Regions from separate parts of the Dermacoccus sp. MPR-E5 genome, predicted to be linked through region 2. Evidence: predicted binding sites of a transcription regulator. Region 2 holds the regulator's gene; each other region holds the start of a gene.

What was found. The regulator LexA, encoded in region 2, represses DNA repair genes until DNA is damaged. The targets are predictions, from matches to a motif close to TCGAACANNTGTTCGA.
Region 1: a site for LexA is predicted at 3,050-3,065, ahead of ruvC (crossover junction endodeoxyribonuclease RuvC). Genes of this name have one in related genera too.
Region 3: a site for LexA is predicted at 3,837-3,852, ahead of AC1RS9_RS03535 (DUF6504 family protein). Genes of this name have one in related genera too.

Annotation. Positions count from the first base shown of each region.
Region 1 is NZ_JBXASS010000003.1:91,966-98,389, forward strand. Features, by position in the region: gene secD (protein translocase subunit SecD) at 1-269, opposite strand, end outside; gene AC1RS9_RS02945 (preprotein translocase subunit YajC) at 266-571, opposite strand; gene ruvB (Holliday junction branch migration DNA helicase RuvB) at 656-1,750, opposite strand; gene ruvA (Holliday junction branch migration protein RuvA) at 1,747-2,352, opposite strand; gene ruvC (crossover junction endodeoxyribonuclease RuvC) at 2,349-3,008, opposite strand; gene AC1RS9_RS02965 (YebC/PmpR family DNA-binding transcriptional regulator) at 3,142-3,915, opposite strand; gene pdxT (pyridoxal 5'-phosphate synthase glutaminase subunit PdxT) at 4,052-4,669, opposite strand; gene AC1RS9_RS02975 (potassium transporter Kup) at 4,745-6,424, shown strand, end outside.
Region 2 is NZ_JBXASS010000013.1:65,955-72,378, forward strand. Features, by position in the region: gene AC1RS9_RS11075 (ComEC/Rec2 family competence protein) at 1-1,808, shown strand, start outside; gene AC1RS9_RS11080 (LysR family transcriptional regulator) at 1,799-2,731, opposite strand; gene AC1RS9_RS11085 (Sir2 family NAD-dependent protein deacetylase) at 2,802-3,635, shown strand; gene lexA (transcriptional repressor LexA) at 3,726-4,442, opposite strand; gene AC1RS9_RS11095 (LysM peptidoglycan-binding domain-containing protein) at 4,781-5,209, shown strand; gene nrdR (transcriptional regulator NrdR) at 5,521-5,979, shown strand; gene AC1RS9_RS11105 (vitamin B12-dependent ribonucleotide reductase) at 6,060-6,424, shown strand, end outside.
Region 3 is NZ_JBXASS010000003.1:218,872-225,295, forward strand. Features, by position in the region: gene AC1RS9_RS03525 (DNA polymerase III subunit alpha) at 1-2,952, opposite strand, end outside; gene AC1RS9_RS03530 (SAV_6107 family HEPN domain-containing protein) at 2,956-3,432, opposite strand; gene AC1RS9_RS03535 (DUF6504 family protein) at 3,484-3,789, opposite strand; gene AC1RS9_RS03540 (polyprenyl synthetase family protein) at 3,956-5,050, shown strand; gene AC1RS9_RS03545 (Rv2175c family DNA-binding protein) at 5,066-5,440, opposite strand; gene AC1RS9_RS03550 (lytic transglycosylase) at 5,527-6,420, shown strand.

The sequences.
Region 1 (6,424 bases), on a different contig from region 2:
TGCTTGACCTGGCTCGAGTTGACGCTCTTGCCGCCTGTGACGACCGGTTCGAGGACGACGGTGCGCCCACCTTCGAGGTCGAGCCCCAGCTTCGGTGTCCAATGTCCCGTCGCAGCGATGCCACCGACGAGGACGAGGAACAGGGCGAGAAGCACGGCCAAGCCACGCTTGGGGTTGGTGTGCTTCGGCTTCTTGCGCGCCGCGGGGCGGTTCGAATCGACCGCATAACGGTTCTCGTCGGCGCGCTCGGCGCCTGCGGGCGTGCTCATCGACCCTTCTCCATCTCGTCGGGGGCTGCGGGCAGCAGGGCCCGACGATCGAACCTCACCACGGTGCCGGGGGCGATCTCGAGGTGTCCACTGACGTCGTCGAGTTCGCGCAGCGTGCCGAACAGCCCACTCGTCGTGCGCACCTCGTCACCGACGCGAAGCGCGGCCTGCGCGCGCATCGTCGCCTGGGAGCGCCGACGCTGCGTGAAGAACATCAGCGCGAGCAGGAGGAAGGGCAGCAGCACGAGCAGGATCGGGAAGCCCGAGCTTCCCGCCTGCGACTCGGCGACCAGGTACGGCATGTGGGTCCTCACGTCAGGTCTCGAAGCGCCTCGCGCGCTCTCACCGGTGCGCGGTGCGCGGACTCGAGCGGTGGCCGCACCACCCTACCCGGTGAAACGTCCGCCCCCGTCGTCGGTGTCGCGCTGAAATGTCTCGGTGAAGTGCCCGTCCGGCGGGCGCAGCCCGAGGTGCGTCCACGCCCGCGGTGACGCGGCACGCCCACGCGGCGTGCGGATCATGTAGCCCTCGCGCACGAGATACGGCTCGGCCACCGTCTCGACCGTGTCGGGTTCTTCACCGACGGCGACGGCCAACGTCGACAGCCCGACCGGCCCACCCCCGAAGCGTCGGCACAGGGCTTCGAGCACCGCGCGGTCGAGGCGATCGAGGCCGTCGTCGTCGACGTCGAACAGCTCGAGCGCGGCACGCGCGGACGTCAGGTCGACGACGTGGCGCCCGTGCACCTGCGCGTAGTCACGCACCCGGCGCAGCAGCCGGTTGGCGATGCGCGGCGTGCCGCGGGAGCGGCCGGCGATCTCGGTGATGCCCTCACGTGTCGCGGGTACGCCGAGCAGGTCGGCGTTGCGGGCGAGGATGTCGGCGAGGTCGGCCGCGTCGTAGTAGTCGAGATGGCCGGTGAAGCCGAAGCGGTCGCGCAGTGGCGCCGGCAGCAGACCGGCGCGCGTCGTCGCACCGACGACGGTGAAGCGCGGCAGCTCGAGGGGGATCGCGGTGGCCCCTGGGCCCTTGCCGACGATGACGTCGACCCGGAAGTCCTCCATCGCGAGGTAGAGCATCTCCTCCGCGGGGCGGGCCATGCGGTGGATCTCGTCGAGGAAGAGCACCTCCCCCTCGTTGAGCGAGCTCAGGATGGCGGCCAGGTCACCGGCGTGCTGGATGGCAGGGCCGCTCGTGATGCGGATGGGCGCCTCGAGCTCACTCGCGACGATCATCGCGAGCGACGTCTTGCCCAGGCCGGGCGGGCCGGAGAACAGGATGTGGTCGGGCGGCGTCGCTCGGCGCCGTGCCGCCTCGATGACGAGGCTCAACTGCTCGCGCACGCGTGGCTGCCCGGGGAAATCGGCCAGCTTCTTCGGCCGCAGGGCCGCTTCGAGCTGCTGCTCGTCCTCGGTGCCGTTGGGGTCGACGAGGCGCGGCGAGACGTCGGCGCTGTGGTCCTCGAAGTGGGACGGGCTCATCGGCCCAGCTCGCGCAGCGCCAGCCGGAGCACGGTGGGCGTGTTCGCGCCCTCGGCCTCAGGACGGGCAGCCACCTTGGCGACGGCGTCCTCGGCCTGTTTGGCGCTCCAGCCGAGCCCGATGAGCGCCTCGGCGACCTGGTCGTCACCCGCAGTGGCCGGGACGACGGCCTGGGGCGCCGCCTCCCCGCCGCCACCACTGACGGAGACGACCTTGTCCCGCAGTTCGAGGACGATGCGCTCGGCACCCTTCTTGCCGATGCCGGGCACCTTCGTCAGCGCCCTGACGTCGCCGCCCGCGATCGCGGTGGCGAGCTGCTGCGGCGGGTGCACGGCGAGCATCGCGAGGGCGAGACGCGGCCCCACGCCACTGACCGTCTGGACCTGCTCGAACAGGGCCCGTTCGTCGTCGTCGGCGAAGCCGAAGAGTGTCAGCGAATCCTCACGCACGACCAGGGACGTCGCGAGGCGCATCGACTCCCCCGGGCGTGCCGCGGCGGCGGTTGCCGGCGTCGTGTGGACGAGCAGACCCACGCCACCGACCTCGACGACGACACTGTCGAGACGGGCGGTGAGCACCTCACCGGTGAGGCTGGCGATCATGGGCGAACTCCCCTGTTGGCGGGTCGAGTGGCAGGCGCGCTCTGGGACGCGGCACCGAGGGCGTCACGGTATGTCTTGCTCGCCGAGCGGGAACGTCGCGCCGCGGCAGCCGCAGCCTGCCGGTACGCGACGGCGGCCGGCGCTGCCGACGCTCCGTCAGCGCTCGCACCCCGGCGCGCCAACCCGCCACCGCGCCAGTGATGACAGATGGCGAGGGCGAGCGCGTCGGCGGCGTCGGCCGGTCTGGGAGCGGCCTCGAGGCCGAGGATGCGCGTCACCATCGTCGTCACCTGCGCCTTGTCGGCGCGCCCGTTACCCGTCACCGCCGCCTTGACCTCCGAGGGCGTGTGCAGCCCGAGCGGCAGGCCGCGTTCAGCCGCGGCGAGCATCGGGACGGCCGACGCCTGCGCGGTGCCCATGATCGTCGAGACGTCGTGGCGCGCGAACATCCGCTCGACGGCGACCGCATCGGGGTGGGTGCGCTCGAACACGGCGTCCAGTTCGACGCGCAACTCGTGGAGGCGTTCGTGCAACGGCAGGTCTGCCGAGGTACGGATGACCCCCACCGTCACGATCTGCAACGTCGAGCCCTGGCCCGTCGCGACGACGCCCACGCCGCAGCGCGTCAGACCGGGGTCGACAGCGAGCACCCGCACGTCACACCTCCGGCCTCGACGGGTGCGAACGACGCACCCGATAGAACACTTGTTCGCATCCACCGTACCCGATGCACGCGACGGCCGTGCCCCGCGGGGCCCCGCCCGTCGATCACTCACGGAACGACCGGGATCAGTCCTCGGCGTCCAGTTCGGCGAGAACCTCATCAGAGACCTGGCCGTTGGCAAAGACGTTCTGCACGTCGTCCGAGTCCTCGAGGGCCTCGATGACGCGGAACATCTTCTTCGCGCCGTCCTTGTCGAGCGGCACCTCCATCGACGGCACGAACGACGCCTCGGCCGAGTCGTAGTCGATGCCGGCGGCCTGCAGCGCCTCACGCACGCCGACGAAGTCACCCGCCTCGGACACGATCTCGAAAGATTCGCCGAGGTCGTTGACATCCTCCGCGCCCGCTTCGAGCACGATCTCGAGCAGCGCGTCCTCCGTCGTGTCGGGCTTGTCGCCCTGCGCCTTCGGGACGATGACGATGCCCTTGCGGTTGAACAGGTAGGCGACCGAACCGGAGTCCGCCATCGAGCCACCGTTCTTCTGCAACGCGGTGCGGACCTCGGCGACGGCGCGGTTCTTGTTGTCCGTCAGGCACTCGATGAGCAGCGCGACGCCACCGGGCGCGTAGCCCTCGTACGTGAGGGCCTGGTACTCGGCGCCACCGGCCTCGGCGCCGGAGCCGCGCTTGACGGCGCGGTCGATGTTGTCGTTGGGCACCGACGACTTCTTCGCCTTCTGGATGGCGTCGTACAGCGTCGGGTTGCCCGTCGGGTCACCGCCGCCGGAGCGGGCCGCGACCTCGATGTTCTTGATCAGCTTCGCGAACAGCTTGCCGCGCTTGGCGTCGATCGCAGCCTTCTTGTGCTTCGTCGTCGCCCACTTGGAGTGACCGCTCATGTCTGCCTCTCGGATGCTCGTGCTGCCGTGCTCGAACACGCCCGATGCGGGGCGCGGGGCGAACGCGACGGCAGATGGGCGCGCTCGCTCGGATCGCGGGCCAGTCTAGCGCCGTCGCGAGCCGCGGCCCCAGTCGTCATCCGCGAGCGTGCTCGACCATGCGCACGAACAGGGCGTGGACGCGCGCGTCGTTCGTCACCTCCGGGTGGAACGACGTGGCGAGCAGATTGCCCTGACGCACGGCGACGACGGCCTCACCGCCCGTCGGCAGCGCGACGCTGGAGAGCACCTCGACGCCGGCGCCGACCTCCTCGACCCAGGGCGCGCGGATGAACACCGCCCGCACCGGGCCGCCGTCCACGCCGTCGACGGTGACGTCCGCCTCGAACGAGGCGACCTGACGACCGAACGCGTTGCGCCGCACCGTGACGTCGAGCCCGCCGAGCGTCTGCTGACCCGCCGTCCCGTCGAGGATCCGATCGGCGAGCAGGATCATGCCGGCGCACGAGCCGTAGGCCGGCATCCCCGCGGCGATGCGTTCGCGCAGCGGTTCGAGGAGGTCTCCCTGAGCGATGAGGCGCATCATGACCGTCGACTCCCCGCCGGGGATGACGAGTGCGTCGACGTTCGCAAGATCCGCGGCACGACGAACGCGCACGGCATGCGCGCCGACGTCCTCCAGCATGCGGACGTGCTCGACGACGTCGCCCTGCACCGCGAGCACCCCGATGACGGTCCGTGGCGTTGATTCCATGCCCGCGACCCTATGACACAGGCGTATCTGCTACCCGTGTGGCGCGCGCAGGGGCGGTGGCCCCATACTTTCCGGGTGAGTACTGAAGCGAGCGTGACGAGCGAGGGCGCGTCCACCCCCGAGTCGAACCCCGGCGGCCATGCCAAGAAGGGCATGGCCGCGCTCATGCTCGGCGCCCTGGGCGTCGTCTTCGGTGATATCGGCACCAGTCCGCTGTACTCGGTGCAGAGCGTCTTCAACGTCGACCACAACGCCGTCGTCGCCAACGAGAGCGACATCTACGGCGTCATCTCCTGGATGTTCTGGGCACTCACCATCATCGTGACGATCAAGTACGTCCTGTTCGTCCTGCGCGCCGACAACGACGGCGAGGGCGGCATCATGGCGCTCGCCGCGCTCGTGCGACAGGGCGTGCCCAAGGGCGGCAAACGCTGGGGCATCGTCATGATCCTCGGTGTCATCGGCGCGTCCCTGTTCTTCGGCGACAGCGTCATCACGCCGGCGATCTCCGTCATGTCGGCCATCGAAGGTCTCGAGACGGTGCATGAAGGGCTCACCGAGTACGTCGTCCCCATCGGCGCGATCGTCATCACAGCGCTGTTCTTCATCCAGCAGAAGGGCACGGACGCCGTCGGCAAGTTCTTCGGCCCCGTCATGATCGTCTGGTTCGTCACCCTCGCCGCGCTCGGCGTCAACCAGATCGTCCGCGACCCGGAGATCTTCCGAGCACTGCTGCCGACGTACGCGGGCAGCTTCGTCATCGGCCACCCCTTCATCGCGTTCGTCGCGGCCGGCTCGATCGTCCTGTGCGTGACGGGCGCCGAGGCACTGTACGCCGACATGGGCCACTTCGGTCGCGCGCCGATCACGCGCGCCTGGTTCGTGCTCGTCTTCCCCGCCCTCATCCTCAACTACATGGGGCAGGGCTCGCTCATCCTCAGCGACCCGAAGAACATCTCCAACCCGTTCTTCCTGCTCGCCCCCGAATGGGCCAAGCTCCCCCTCGTCATCCTCGCGACCGCGGCCACCGTCATCGCCTCGCAGGCCGTCATCTCCGGCGCGTTCTCCGTCGCCCGCCAAGCGGAGCGCTCCGGCTACCTGCCGCGCATGACGGTGCGTCACACCGGCGAGGAGGAAGAGGGCCAGATCTACATCCCCGGCGTCAACTGGGTGCTGTTCATCGGCGTCATAACGCTGCTGCTCGCGTTCCGCAGCTCCGAGAAACTCGCCGTCGCCTACGGCCTCGCCGTGACGGGCACGTTCCTCATGACGACGACACTGTTCCTCGTCTACGCGCAGAGCACGCTCAAGTGGCCCAAGTGGCGCCTCGTCGTCCTCGGCTTCTTCCTCTACCTGTTCGAGGGGATCTTCTTCACCGCCAACGTCGCGAAACTGTTCCACGGCGGTTGGCTGCCCGTCGTCATCGCCTGCGGCATCGGCCTGTCGATGCTGACGTGGCAGAAGGGCCGCGACATCGTCGCGCGCCGCCGCCACGACATCGAAGGCCCCCTCGACGACTTCGTGCGCTCCGCCCGCTGCGGTGACCTGCGCGAGGTCCCCGGCACCGCCGTGTTCCTCCACCCCGACCGGACGACGACGCCGCTCGCCATGCGTGAGAACGCCAACTTCAACCACGTCATCCACGAGAACGTCTTCATCGTGACGACGAAGAGCGCCAACGTGCCGCACATCGCACCGGAGGACACCGTCGTACTGGACCACCTCGGCAACGACTACGACCGCATCACGCACCTG
Region 2 (6,424 bases):
CCGGGCTCGTCGGCGCCTCGTCGCAGTTGCCGGACGACCCCGCCGGCCTGTTGCCCGCGCTCGTCGTGGGCGACACGGCCCATCTACCGGACGACCTGACGGACGCGATGAACGCCACCGGCATGTCGCACCTCAACGCCGTGAGCGGTTCGAACGTGACGGTCGTCCTCGTCGCGACGATGTGGTTGTTGGGGTGGTCGCGCACGTCACGTCGGGTGCGGGTGGCCCTGGCTCTCGTCGCGCTCGCCGCGTACGTCGTCCTGTGCCGACCCGAACCGAGCGTGGTGCGCGCGGCCGCGATGGGTGCCGTGGGAGTGCTCGGCACGTCGTGGGGACGCGAACGCGCCGCCTGCCCGGCGCTCGCGGCAGCCATCGTCGGATTGTTGGTGTGGGATCCGTGGCTGGCCGTCAGCGTCGGCTTCGCCTTGTCGGCGCTGGCGACGCTCGGGCTCGTTCTGTTCGCGCGACGCTGGTCGCAGGCCCTGCTCACGAAGCTCGGTTCGCGGCGCGGCCGGTTCGTCGACGGGATGGTCGAGATCACCTGCGTCCCGCTCGCCGCTCAGGCGCTGTGCCTGCCGGTGCTCGTCGCCCTCAATTCGTCGGTGTCGTGGGTCTCGATCCCCGCGAACGTCGCGGCCGAGCCGTTCGTCGCGCCGGCGACGCTCGGTGGCATGATCGTGTCGACCGTCGTCGTCATCGCTCCGACGCTCGCAGGGTGGCTCGTGTGGTTGCCGGGGCTGCCCACCTGGGTGATCTGCGCAGTGGCCCGCCTCGCCGACGCCGTCCCCGGCGGCTCGGTGCCCTGGCTGCCGGGGCTGGCCGGAGTCGTGCTCGCCATTGTCGTCGTGGTCGTGCTCCTGTGCGCGTGGCGGGCCATCGTCTTCACCGGTCGCTTCGGTCTGGTCGCGCTCGGGGTCGCGGGGGCGCTCCTGGCGGCTGTGCTCGCGCCGTTGCCGGGGGAGTCGGCCGCACCGCCCGCGTGGGTCTATGCGCAGTGCGCGGTGGGTCAGGGGGATGCCGCGCTCGTGCGCACCGGGGCGACGCGCGCCGTCATGATCGACGTGGGGCCTGCCGACGGCCATCCCGCGCAATGCCTCGAGCGTCACGGCATCACGACGCTCGACGCCGTCATCCTCACCCACTTCCACGCCGACCACGTGGGTGGACTGGCTGAGGTCTTGCGTGCTTCCGACGCGCCGGTGGCGGTCCTCGGAACGTGGGTCATGGAGGGCGCTCAGGAGAGCGAGGGACTCAAAGGCCGCGGTGCAGCGGCGTCGTCACGATCGCGCGGCGAGCAGGGCGCGTTGGGTTCGGTGCAAGCAGCGCTCGAACAGCCTCGGGCTTCGCTCGGGGCGCTCGCACCGGGACAACGCCTCGTCATCGGCGAGGTGACGATCGAGGTGCTGTGGCCGCGCCGCGTCATGACGGAGGGGTCGGTGCAGAACAACGCCTCACTCGTGCTCGACGTATCGGCGCCCGCGTATCACGCGCTCATGCTGGGCGATTGCGAACGTGAGGCGCAGGCCGCGGTGATCGAACAGGTGCGTCAGAGCGCCCGGCGACGCGCGTTCGACCTCGTCAAGGTGGCGCACCACGGTAGCTCCAACCAGAACGAGCGCCTCTACGAGGCGGCGGCCGCGCGTCAGGCCGTGATCGGGGTGGGCGCCGGCAACGACTACGGCCACCCGACGAAGAAGACGCTCGAACTGTTGGCCCGGCACGACGCGCGGGTGTGGCGTACTGACACGCAGGGTGACGTGGACGCCCTCGCGACGGGTGGCTCGATCAGCCTGCAGGCTCAGCGATGAGCGTGCTGCGCGCTCGGCACCCGTGCTGCCGCGTCGGCGAGGGCTTCAAGGGTGGCGGTGACGGCGGGGACCCGCTGCAGGTCGGGTGTCGTCACGGCGAACACGCAGCGCCGGCTCGACGGCAGCAGCGGCAACGTCACGACGTCCGGATGCGACGTGGAGCGCAGGATCAGCTCGGGGATGAGCGCGACGCCGAGGCCCTCCGCGACGAGGCCGAGAACGGTGACATAGTCCTCCGTCTCGAACGCGACGTCGGGCGCGTAACCGGCGCCCTGGGCGAGGCTGACGAGGTGGCCGCGGCAGCGGGGGCACCCCGCGATCCATGAGGCCCCGCTGAGCTCCTCCATGCGGACGCTCTCGGCTGCGGCGAGGGGGTGATCGCGCGGGACGGTGAGACGCACGTCGTCGTGCAGGAGCCCGCGGGTGAGGAACGGGTCCAGGTCCTCGCCTGCGGGGAGCGGGTCCGCGTCGTCGTACGTGAACGCCACGGCGACGTCGCAGTCGCCGGCACGCAGGCTCGCCAGGGATTCCGGGGGTTCGGCCTCGGCGAAGCTGACCTTGACGTCTGGGAACCGCTCCTTGACGAGTGCGAGGGCGCGCGGGACGAGCGTTGACGATGCCGACGGGAACGCCATGAGGCGCACCCGCCCTGCGCGCAACCCCGCGATGGCGGCGACCTCACCCTCGGCGGCCTCGAGGGCACTGAGGACGGGCGTCGCCGTGCGCGCCAGCACCTGCCCGGCCTCCGTCAGCCGCACCGAGCGGCCGAGGCGCTCGACGAGAGCCGTCCCGGTCTTCTCCTCGAGACGGCGCACCATCTGCGACACGGCCGGCTGAGAATAGCCGAGGGCGGCAGCGGCGGCGGTGAAGCTGCCCTCGTCGCTGATCGCCTTCATGACGCGGAGCCCGGCTGCATCGATCATGCACCAAGAATAACGTGCTCTTATCCATTGTTGAGACAATCGAACGCAGACCTATGGGAGGGGCAGGATGATGAGCGGCGTCGCGGAACTGACCGATTTCGTGCGCGCGGGAGGGCTCTTCGTCCTGACCGGCGCCGGCATCTCGACCGAATCCGGCATCCCCGACTACCGGCGCGCCGACGGCACGCGCCGCACGGTTCCCATGACATACCAACAGTTCCTCGCCACCCACGAGGCGCGTCAACGGTACTGGGCGCGCAGTGCCGTCGGCTGGGAGATCTTCGACGCGGCGGAACCCAACGTCGGGCACGTCGCGCTGGCGCGACTGCAGGGTGGCGGCCTCGTCGATCACCTCGTGACGCAGAACGTCGACGGCCTTCATGCGCGTGCCGGTGCCCGCGACGTCACCGAGCTGCATGGGTCACTCGCGCACGTCGTCTGCGTCGCGTGCGGGACGCGGGAAGGGCGCCGTGGCTTCCAGGTACGCCTGCGCGAACTCAACCCCCAGCTGCCGACGCAGGCGCGCCTGCTCGCCGACGGCGACGCGGACGTCGCGGCCGAGCTGGAGCGCGGCGTCATCGTGCCGGCGTGCCTGCATTGCGCGGCCACGACGATGAAGCCGGACGTCGTCATGTTCGGTGAGTCCGTCGCTCCTGAGGTCGTGGAGACGCAGATGCGGGCAGTGGAACGCTGCCGGGGCGTGCTCGTGCTCGGCAGTTCGCTCAAGGTGATGTCGGGTTACCGGTTCGTGCTCGCCGCCCTCAAGCAGCAGAAGCCGGTCGTCCTCGTCGGGCTCGGCGCGATGCGTGGCGAGGAGCGGGTCGACCTCGTCGTGCGCGAACCCCTCGGCCCGACCCTCACCGCCGTGTGCGACGCGCTGAGGCTCGACCTCGCGACGTCCTGACGTCTCGGCGTCGAACGTCGGGGCGCAGAAGGGGCTGAGAGTCGAGTTGAAACCACGCGCTGGAGCGACCCGCGCGGCGCGGCCAGCGCCTCAGATGCTGCGCAGGACGGCCGTGACCTTGCCCATGATGCTCGCGTGGTCGCCGTCGATCGGGGAGTAGGCCTCGTTCGCGGGCATGAGCCACGTCTTGCCCTCGCTGCGGCGCAACGTCTTGACCGTGGCCTCCGAGTCGAGCAGTGCCGCGACGATCTCCCCGTTGGCGGCGTCGGCCTGGCGTCGCACGACGACCCAGTCGCCCTCGCAGATGGCCGCATCGATCATCGAGTCGCCGACGACGCGCAGCAGGAACAGCTCGCCGTCACCGACGATCTGACGCGGTAGCGGGAAGACGTCCTCGACGGCCTGCTCGGCGAGGATCGGGCCACCGGCCGCGATGCGGCCCACGACCGGCACGTATGACGGCGTGGGTCGCTCGTCGCCCGAGCCCGTCTCGTCGTGCTGCGACTCGGATAGCGCAGACACGGCGTTGCCGCGGTAGCCGCGGGTCGCCGCACCCGAGTCGGGGGAGACGACCTCCATGGCGCGCGGGCGGTTCGGGTCGCGGCGCAGGTATCCCTTGCGCTCGAGTGCGGCGAGCTGATGGGCCACCGAACTCGGGCTCGTCAGACCGACGGCCTCGCCGATCTCACGCAGGCTCGGGGGGTAGCCGCGCTCGTCGACGGAACGTCGGATCACGGTGAGCACCTTGTGCTGGCGTGGCGTCAGCTTGCCCGGCGTGCGCTCCTGCATCGAATGAACGTCACCCATGGTGTGACCCCTCCTGGTCCTCGTCGCACGTCGGTGGTCGCGGTGGCGACACGTGCACCCTCCGGCGGGACGGAAATGCCCGCCATGACGGGGTTGTCGGTGCGCGGTGCTTGTGTATCTGACATCACCCACAGTACGCGGTGTCGCACACAGTTTTCAAAAATGTGTACGAAGAAATCCGTGCGCGCCGTTCGAAAGCACGTTCGGGTGTCGTACAGTTGTTCTATCGCACGCGTGTTCGATCGGTCCCTCCGGGCTGACCGGGTCGCGTGAGGAAGCCGCACCGGTGACGGTGTGGCGGCGCCTCGGGGGGTGTCCCGAGAGAAGGAGTGGTTTCGATGGTTGCTTCGAGTACTGCAGTTCGACGTGAGCCCGTGCTGGGTTCGGGTGTCGACGTGCGCCGCGTGGCGCGGGTCGACGCTGCGGCATCCCGCTCGCACCTCCACCTCGTGCCCACGGGTGGCGCGGTGCAGGTCGTCACGAACTCTCAGAGCGTTCGTTTCGCCCGTCGTCGCTTCACGGCCGTGTGCGTGGCTCTCGTCGTCGTGGCGGGTGCCATCCTCGCGGGCCGGGCGATGGCGAGCGGTGTCGACGGTACGCAGCGGCACGAGGTCACCGTTCGCGCGGGGGAGACGCTTTCGCAGATCGCGGCGCGTGAGATGCCGGGCGTGCGCAACGACCAGGCGGTCGTCGCGATCGAGCACGAGAGCAACCTCGGCTCGTCGCAGGTGCAGGCCGGCCAGAAGGTGATCATCCCCGCACCGTGAAGTGTGACGATCGCCATCATCGGGTTCGAGGGTTGGAGGGGGTGTGAGTCGCCTCCCCCCGGCTGGCGCAGGATTCCGCGGCGCATGAGTGGCGGGGGTCGTCGCGAGGTTGCGCAGGGCGAGTAGACGCGGCCTCAGTGCTGTTGCGCGTCGGGTCTCAGGGGCCTAATATCTCTACATGTGGGGCCTTGGCCCCCGCTTCACCCTAGATGTTGATTCTCCTTCGCTGATGTGCATCTGCGCTCTGAGGCCGGAATCCCGGGGTGGAGCGCCGTCGTCCCGAGTGTCCCAGCCCCGTCGGAAGGTTTGACGTGCACTGTCCGTTCTGCCGCAACACCGACTCCCGAGTCGTCGATTCGCGCTCGAGCGAGGACGGCACCTGCATCAAGCGGCGCCGTCAGTGCCCGAACTGCGGCAAGCGGTTCTCGACGATGGAGACCGCGAGTCTCACGGTCGTCAAGCGTTCCGGGGTCAGCGAGCCGTTCTCGCGCGACAAGGTGATGTCCGGGGTTCGCAAGGCGTGCCAGGGCCGCCCGGTCACCGACGACCAGTTGGCCGTTCTCGCCCAGCAGGTGGAGGAGTCCATCCGCTCGAAGGGCGCCGCCGAGATCGACGCCCATGACGTGGGCATCGAGATCCTCGGGCCCCTGCGCGAACTCGACCACGTCGCCTATCTGCGCTTCGCCTCCGTCTACCAGGCCTTCGAATCGCTCGAGGACTTCGAGACGGCGGTCAGCGAGTTGCGTCAGTACGCCACCTCGGCGTCCTGACCCCGCGCGCCTGCCGAGGGCGCGCCCCCCAGATCACCCTCACGTACCAGCTCACCCCACCTGCCAGGAGGCTCACGGTCATGACCGAGACGACGAAGGCCCGCGCCAAGACGGGACGCCGCACCGGCGGCGTCACGATCGAACGCATTTTCACCACGCCCGGCGTGCACCCCTACGACGAGGTCACCTGGGAGAAGCGGGACGTCCTCCAGCAGAACTGGAAGACGGGCGAGACGATCTTCGAGCAGTCGGGTGTCGAGTTCCCCGACTTCTGGTCGCTCAACGCCTCCACGATCGTCACGACCAAGTACTTCCGTGGCGCCGTCGGCACGGACGCGCGTGAAAGCTCCCTCAAGCAGCTCATCGACCGCGTCGTGCTGACCTATGCCAAGGCCGGGCGCGACAACGGCTACTTCGCTACCGACGAGGACGCGCAGATCTTCGA
Region 3 (6,424 bases), on a different contig from region 2:
CATCACCGTTCCTACGTCCCCGTCCGCGTTCACAGACGCGCCCACGCCCGGGGCCGAACTGATCATGCGACGGCGAGCGCCACGCGTCAGACGCGCCGAGGCGTGCCGATCCAACCGTTCGAGGTCGTCGAGCTCGAGCAGCAGATCTCGCCGCGTCGGTGCGCCGCATACGCCGGGTCGTCCGGTGCCGTGCAGTGCGTCGAAGGCGCCGACGAGCAGCAACCGCTCGACGACGGGCCGGTTCAGACCCGCCCGGCGCCACACGTCCGTCAGGCTCGTGTAGGGCTGGCCCTCCACGAGTGACGTCATCTCGCGCTCGCTCATACCCTTGACGTCGAGGAAACCGATGCGCAACCCGAGATGGTCGTCCTCGCTGCCCTCGCCCGGCACGCGCTCGATGCGGTACTCGCGGCGCGAGGCGTTGATGTCGACGCCCAGCACGGGCACGCCGAACGTCCGCACGTCGGCGAGGATGAGTCGCTTGGGGTACATCCCCGGGTCGTGGGTGAGAACGCCTGCGACGAACGCGGCGAGGTGATGGGTCTTCAACCACGCCGACTGGTAGGTGGGGACGGCGAACGCGGCGGCGTGCGCCTTGCAGAAACCGAACGAGGCGAACGCGGCGAGTACCTCCCAGATGCGGTCGCGTTCCGCACTCGTGTAGCCGCGGTGCTGCGCGGCCTCGCGCCACCACAGTTCGATCTTCTCCTGCCCGGCGCTCGAGCCCATCGCCCGTCGCACCTCGTCGGCCTGCGCCAACGTGATGCCGGTCGTCTGCGCGAAGATGCGCAGCACCTGTTCGTGGAAGACGACGACACCCATCGTCTCCTCCAGCGCCGGGCGCAGACTCTCGTGCAGGTACTCGGGCGGCGCCCACCCCTGCCGCGCGCGCAGGAACGGAGTGATCATGTCGCTCTTGACCGGCCCGGGGCGGAACAGCGAGATGTCGATGATGAGGTCTTCGAAGCGCTGCGGCCCGAACTTGCCGATGAGTTCCCGCTGCCCGGGCGACTCGATCTGGAAGCACCCCAGGGTGCGCGTCGTGCGGATGAGTTCGAAGGTGGCCTCGTCGTCGAACGGCACGCACTCGGGGTCGTCGAGGTCGACGACGACGCCCTCGACGCGTTCGATCTCGGCGACGGCGTGTGCCATGGCCGACTGCATGCGGATGCCGAGCACGTCGAGCTTGAGCAGCCCCAGCGTCTCGACGTCGTCCTTGTCGAACTGACTCATCGGGAAACCGAGCCAGCTCGCCTCCATCGGAGTGCGCTGCGCCAGCCCGGCGTTCGACAGGATCACCCCGCACGGATGCAGCGCGATGTGCCGCGGCAGCCCGTCGAGGCGCTCGACGAGGTCGAACAGCCGGTCGAGCTCCGGTTCGGCGAGCCCGCGCGCCCGCAGCTCGGGCAGCTCCTCGATCGCGTGCCGCACGTCCCGGGCCGCGACGTGCGGGAAGGCCTTCGCGATGACGTCGACGTCGGCCGGCACCATCCCGAGCGCGGCACCGGCGTCACGGATGGCGTGGCGCACCCGGTAGGTCTCCATCATCGACACGCACGTCACCCGCTCCCCGCCGAAGCGCTCCATGATGCGTTCGTAGATCTCGGTGCGGCGCGCCGACTCGACGTCGATGTCGATGTCGGGCAGCGACGCGCGGGCCCTCGTGCAGAACCGCTCCATGAGCAGTCGGTGCTCGATGGGGTCGACCCCGCTGATGCCGAGCAGATAGGTGATGAGGCTGCCCGCGCCCGACCCGCGGGCCGCGACGCGCCCGCCCATGTCGCGGATGAGGTCGCAGACCTGCGCGACGGTGAGGAAGTACGTCGGATACCCGAGGTGACGCACCACGTCGAGCTCCTCCTCGAGCCGCTCCAGCACCTCGCGCCGTTTCGCCTTCGACGCGTGCGGGTAGCGTCCGTTCACCGCGGCGTGACAGCGCTCGCTGAGCACCCGCTGCGGGTCGGTGCCCATCAGGCCCAGCACCTCGACCTCGGGCAGGTGCACCGCCCCGATGCCGATGTCTCGGAACGGGTGCTGGACGCACGCCTGCGCCAGTCGGTCGCTCGCCCCGATGAGCTCGAGCGCGGCGCCGAGATCACCCAGCCCTTCGGCGAGCGCCTCGGCCTGCGCCAGCATCTGCGCCTCAGGGCGCAGATGGCCCTGAACGCTCGTGCGATCCAGGTGACGCAGGTCGAGCGCCACCCCACGGCGCGCCGCGTCGAGGACGTCGGCAGTGATCGCCTCGTCGACCTCACCATGGCGCACCCAGCCGCTCAGCACGGCGGGCACGCCGCACCGACGGGCGAGGCGCCACAGGTTCGTCGCGTGACGCCGACTGGCCATCGCCTCGGGCGGGCCGTCGTGGCAGGCCACCTCGAGGGCGAGCGCACCGTGCGGGAGAGCGGTTCGCCAGCGACGCACCAGGGCCTCGGCTTCGGCGTGACGACCGCGCAGGAGTGCCTGCCCGACGTCCGAATCCGGGCCGAGGAGCACCGTGAGTGCCGGCTGGTTCGGTTCGCTCTCGTGCGTGACGTGCGCGGCCACCCGGTCGAGACTCGTGGCGGGCGCGCCGCGCTCACCGCTCAGATGAGCGTCGGTGACGAGACGGCACAGCTGGGCCCACCCCAGCCCCGGCGCGAGCCCCGACGCCGCACCGCGGGCGAGGACGGTGACGCGCGGGCTCCGCTCGTCCCGCGCCGGGCCACCCTTGGCGGGGGTACGCGCCCGCAGCACGCGCTCGGGCGCCAGCGCGAGGTCGACGCCGAGGATCGGCTCGAGGCCTGCGGCGGTGCACGCCTCGACGAACTTGACGCTGCCGTACAGACCGTCGCGGTCGGTGAGCGCGAGGCGTCCGTACCCGAGCTCGGCGGCGCGGGCGACGAGTGTCGCGGGTGGGGTCGTGCCGTACTGCAGCGAGTACGACGAGGCGACCCGAAGGTGCGTGAACTGCATGGTTCACCTCACCTGGACCGGGGTCATGCGCGAACCGACCGGCGCGAGCGGCGGGAGACCGGCGTGCTCGAGGACGATCTGCAGGAACGTCTCGGCCTGCCGCACGAGATCGTCGGCCTCTCGTGCGGCGGGCACGAGGATGCCTGCGCTCACGGCGCGGCTGCGGCGCCCGCTCTCGGTGAAGAACGCCGCCCATTCACCCAGCTCGGGCGCGTGCTGGGCAAGCGTCACCCACGCACTGCGCGGCTTGGAGCTGAGGCTGCGCGGCGCCTTCCACGCGAGCAACCCAGCAGCGGCGCGCAGCGCCGCGAGATGCGCCGCGACGTAGCGCTGCGAACTCGTCGAGACGGTGCAGGCCTCGACGAGGGTGTCGTGGGAACGCGCGACGAGGTCGAGCAGATCGGTGGAGCAGACGGCGGGGACGTCGTTCGTCGAGGTGACCGACGTCGACGTGGTCGGGGCTGTGGTCAGGGTCGTCATGGGGCACTTCCTTCGTCGATGGGGCGGGAACGGACGGTTCAGTCGATGAGCTCAGTCGGTGAGGGCGCGCAGCGACCAGCGCTCACCGTGGTGCACGAGGTGGAAGACCCCGCTCGAGGCGCGGCGCCCGGCCGTCGCCTCGACACGCCAGGTGCGTTGCTCGAGCCGGCGCTGGACGTCAGGGGCGCCCTGCTCGTCAGGTGTCGTGGGACGGGCCGGATCACGCCACCACGGCACCCGTTCACGCCAGGTGTCGAGCACCTGCGTCACTCGGTAGCGACGCCCGCGCCACTCGAAGACCACGGGCCTGCCGCACGCGTCGACCCCCATGGCGACGACGTCGTCGTACTCGCGCATCACACGACCTCCTCCTCGGTGGAGGGCAGAGCCCTCCCCACGAAAAATCGAACTTCTGTTCGATGAGAAGAATGTACGACCGACGTCTGACAACCCCGTCAGGTCGCGGTTCCCACGCCGCTACGCGTAGGCTCACGGGTAGCCGATCTGGAAAAGGAAACGCACCGTGCCCGACTCTCTCGATGCGCCGCGCCTGCTCGAACGACTGCAGGAGACCCTCGATGCCGAGGTGAGCCATCAGCGCGACGTCCTCGCCCCCCTCGGCGGCCAGACCGACCTCATGCTCGACGCCGTCGCCACCCTCCTGCGCGGAGGCAAACGTGTGCGTGCGTCGTTCCTGTACTGGGGTTACCGCGCCGCCGGTGGAGCCGACAGCGACGCCCTCGTGCGCTGCGCCGCGTCGATGGAGCTGTTCCAGGCCGCCGCGTTGCTGCACGACGACGTCATGGACGCGAGCGACACCCGACGCGGCATGCCCGCCGCGCACCGGGCGATGGCCGCCGCGCACCGCAGCCGCGGTCTCGACGGTGACGCCGACCGCTTCGGCGAGGCCGGCGCCATCCTGGCCGGCGACCTGTGCCTGACGTGGGCCGACGAGATGTACGCGACGAGCGGCCTGCCCGCCGACGAGGTCGCGCGCGGCCGCGCCGTCTTCGACCTCATGCGCACGCAGCTCATGGGCGGTCAGTTCCTCGACGTCCTCGAGGCCTCGACGCCCTGGGCGACGATGGGCACGCCCGAGCGCATCGCGCGTGCGCTGCGCGTCATCCGTTTCAAGAGCGCCAAGTACACGATGGAGCACCCCCTGCTCATCGGTGCGGCGAGCGCGGGCGCCTCCCCCGACGTCACGCAGGCCCTGTCGCAGTACGGTCTCGCGCTCGGTGAGGCCTACCAGCTGCGTGACGACCTGCTCGGCGTCTTCGGCGACCCGGCCCAGACGGGCAAGCCCGCCGGCGACGACCTGCGCGAGGGCAAGCGCACCGTCCTCGTCGCTCACCTGCTCGACGCCGCCGGTGACGAGCCGGAGGTCGGCACGTTCTTCGCCGAGCGTTTCGGCCACGACGACCTGCGCGAGGACGAGGTCGAACGCATCCGTGTGCTCGCTCGCGAATCAGGGGCCGTCGACGCCGTCGAAGCGTGCATCGCCGAGGGCGCTCAGCGTGCCCGCGCGGCGTTGGACGGCGTGCGCAGCCAGGTGCCGGCCGACGCCTACGCCGCGCTGGAGGCGTTCATCGAGTCGACGACGGCCCGCACGTTCTGACGCGGCAGCTCGCGATCAGAACGCGTCCTCCATGGCGCGCTTGCGCACCTCGGCCTTGCGGCCCGCGCGCAGCATGTCGATCGGTGCCCCGTCGATCGGGAGGGTCTCGTCCGGCGTGCACAGCCAACGGATGGCCTCGTCGTCGTCGAACCCGCCGTCGTTGAGCACCGTGACGGTGCCCATGAGCGAGGCGAGCACGCCGCCGCCCTGGATGAAGGCGGCCGGCACCGCGACGACGTTGCGTTCCCCGACGCGGCTCGCGATGATCTCGCGGTCGGCGATCATCTGACGCACCTGGCGCAGCGACATGCCGAGCGCCTCGGCGAGGTCGGGTACGGTCAGCCAGTCGCCGACGAGGGTCTCGAGGTCAGGTGCGGTTGCGTCATTCACCCTCACAGGGTGCCAGAGACTCTCTCATCGGCGCACGTCGAGCGCGCCTCCACCAAAACGTCACAGCCGCGACCTAGCGTGGACACATGCCCGCCCTTCTCGCCCTGCCCGTCGCCGTCCACAGCGCCGCCCAGCCCGTGCACCACCAGCTGCGCGGCCCGCAGTCGCACGCCGAGACGCCGACGTCACACCGCGCGAACGCCGCGAAGAAGCCGGTGCGCAGGATGGCGACGACGCGCGTGCGCGTCGGCGACACCGTCTACGGCATCGCGCGACGCATGCACTCCAGCGTCGCCGCCATCGTCAAGGCGAATCCCGGCATCGAGGTGCGCCGCCTGCTCCCCGGCACGACGCTGCGCGTCCCCGTCGCTACCTCCGCCGCGCACACGCCGTCACCCCACCCGGCGACGAAGCCCACCCGTGCGGCGACGAAACCCGCAGCCACGCCGCACCCGGGCCCTTCGACGCACGCCCCGAAGCCGAAGCGCGTCGTCCGCTACGCCGGGACGGCGGCGGCGCGCGGCTATCCGGCGTCCCTCGTCGCCTCCGGTGACCGCCACCGCCGACAGCTCGCCGCGGCCGACCTGCCCGGGCAGGCGCAGATCCGCGCGATGATCACCTCGACCGCGAAGCGCTACGGCGTCAGCCCGAAGCTCGCCCTCGCGATCGGCTGGCAGGAATCGGGTCACCGGCAGAGCGCCGTCTCGGTCTGCGACGCCCTCGGCACGATGCAGGTCATGCCCACGACCGGGCAGTGGGCCGGCTCCATCGTGCATCGCCACCTCGACCTGCTCGACACGCAGGACAACATCACCGCCGGCGTCGTGACGCTGCGCTTCCTCACCGAGCACGCGCACGATCAGAACGAGGCCATCGCCGCCTACTACCAAGGTCTTGGAGCAGTGCGCGCGCACGGCATGTACCCCGACACCCGCCGGTACGTCGCGAGCGTCAATACCCACATGAAACGCTTCTCCTGACGCG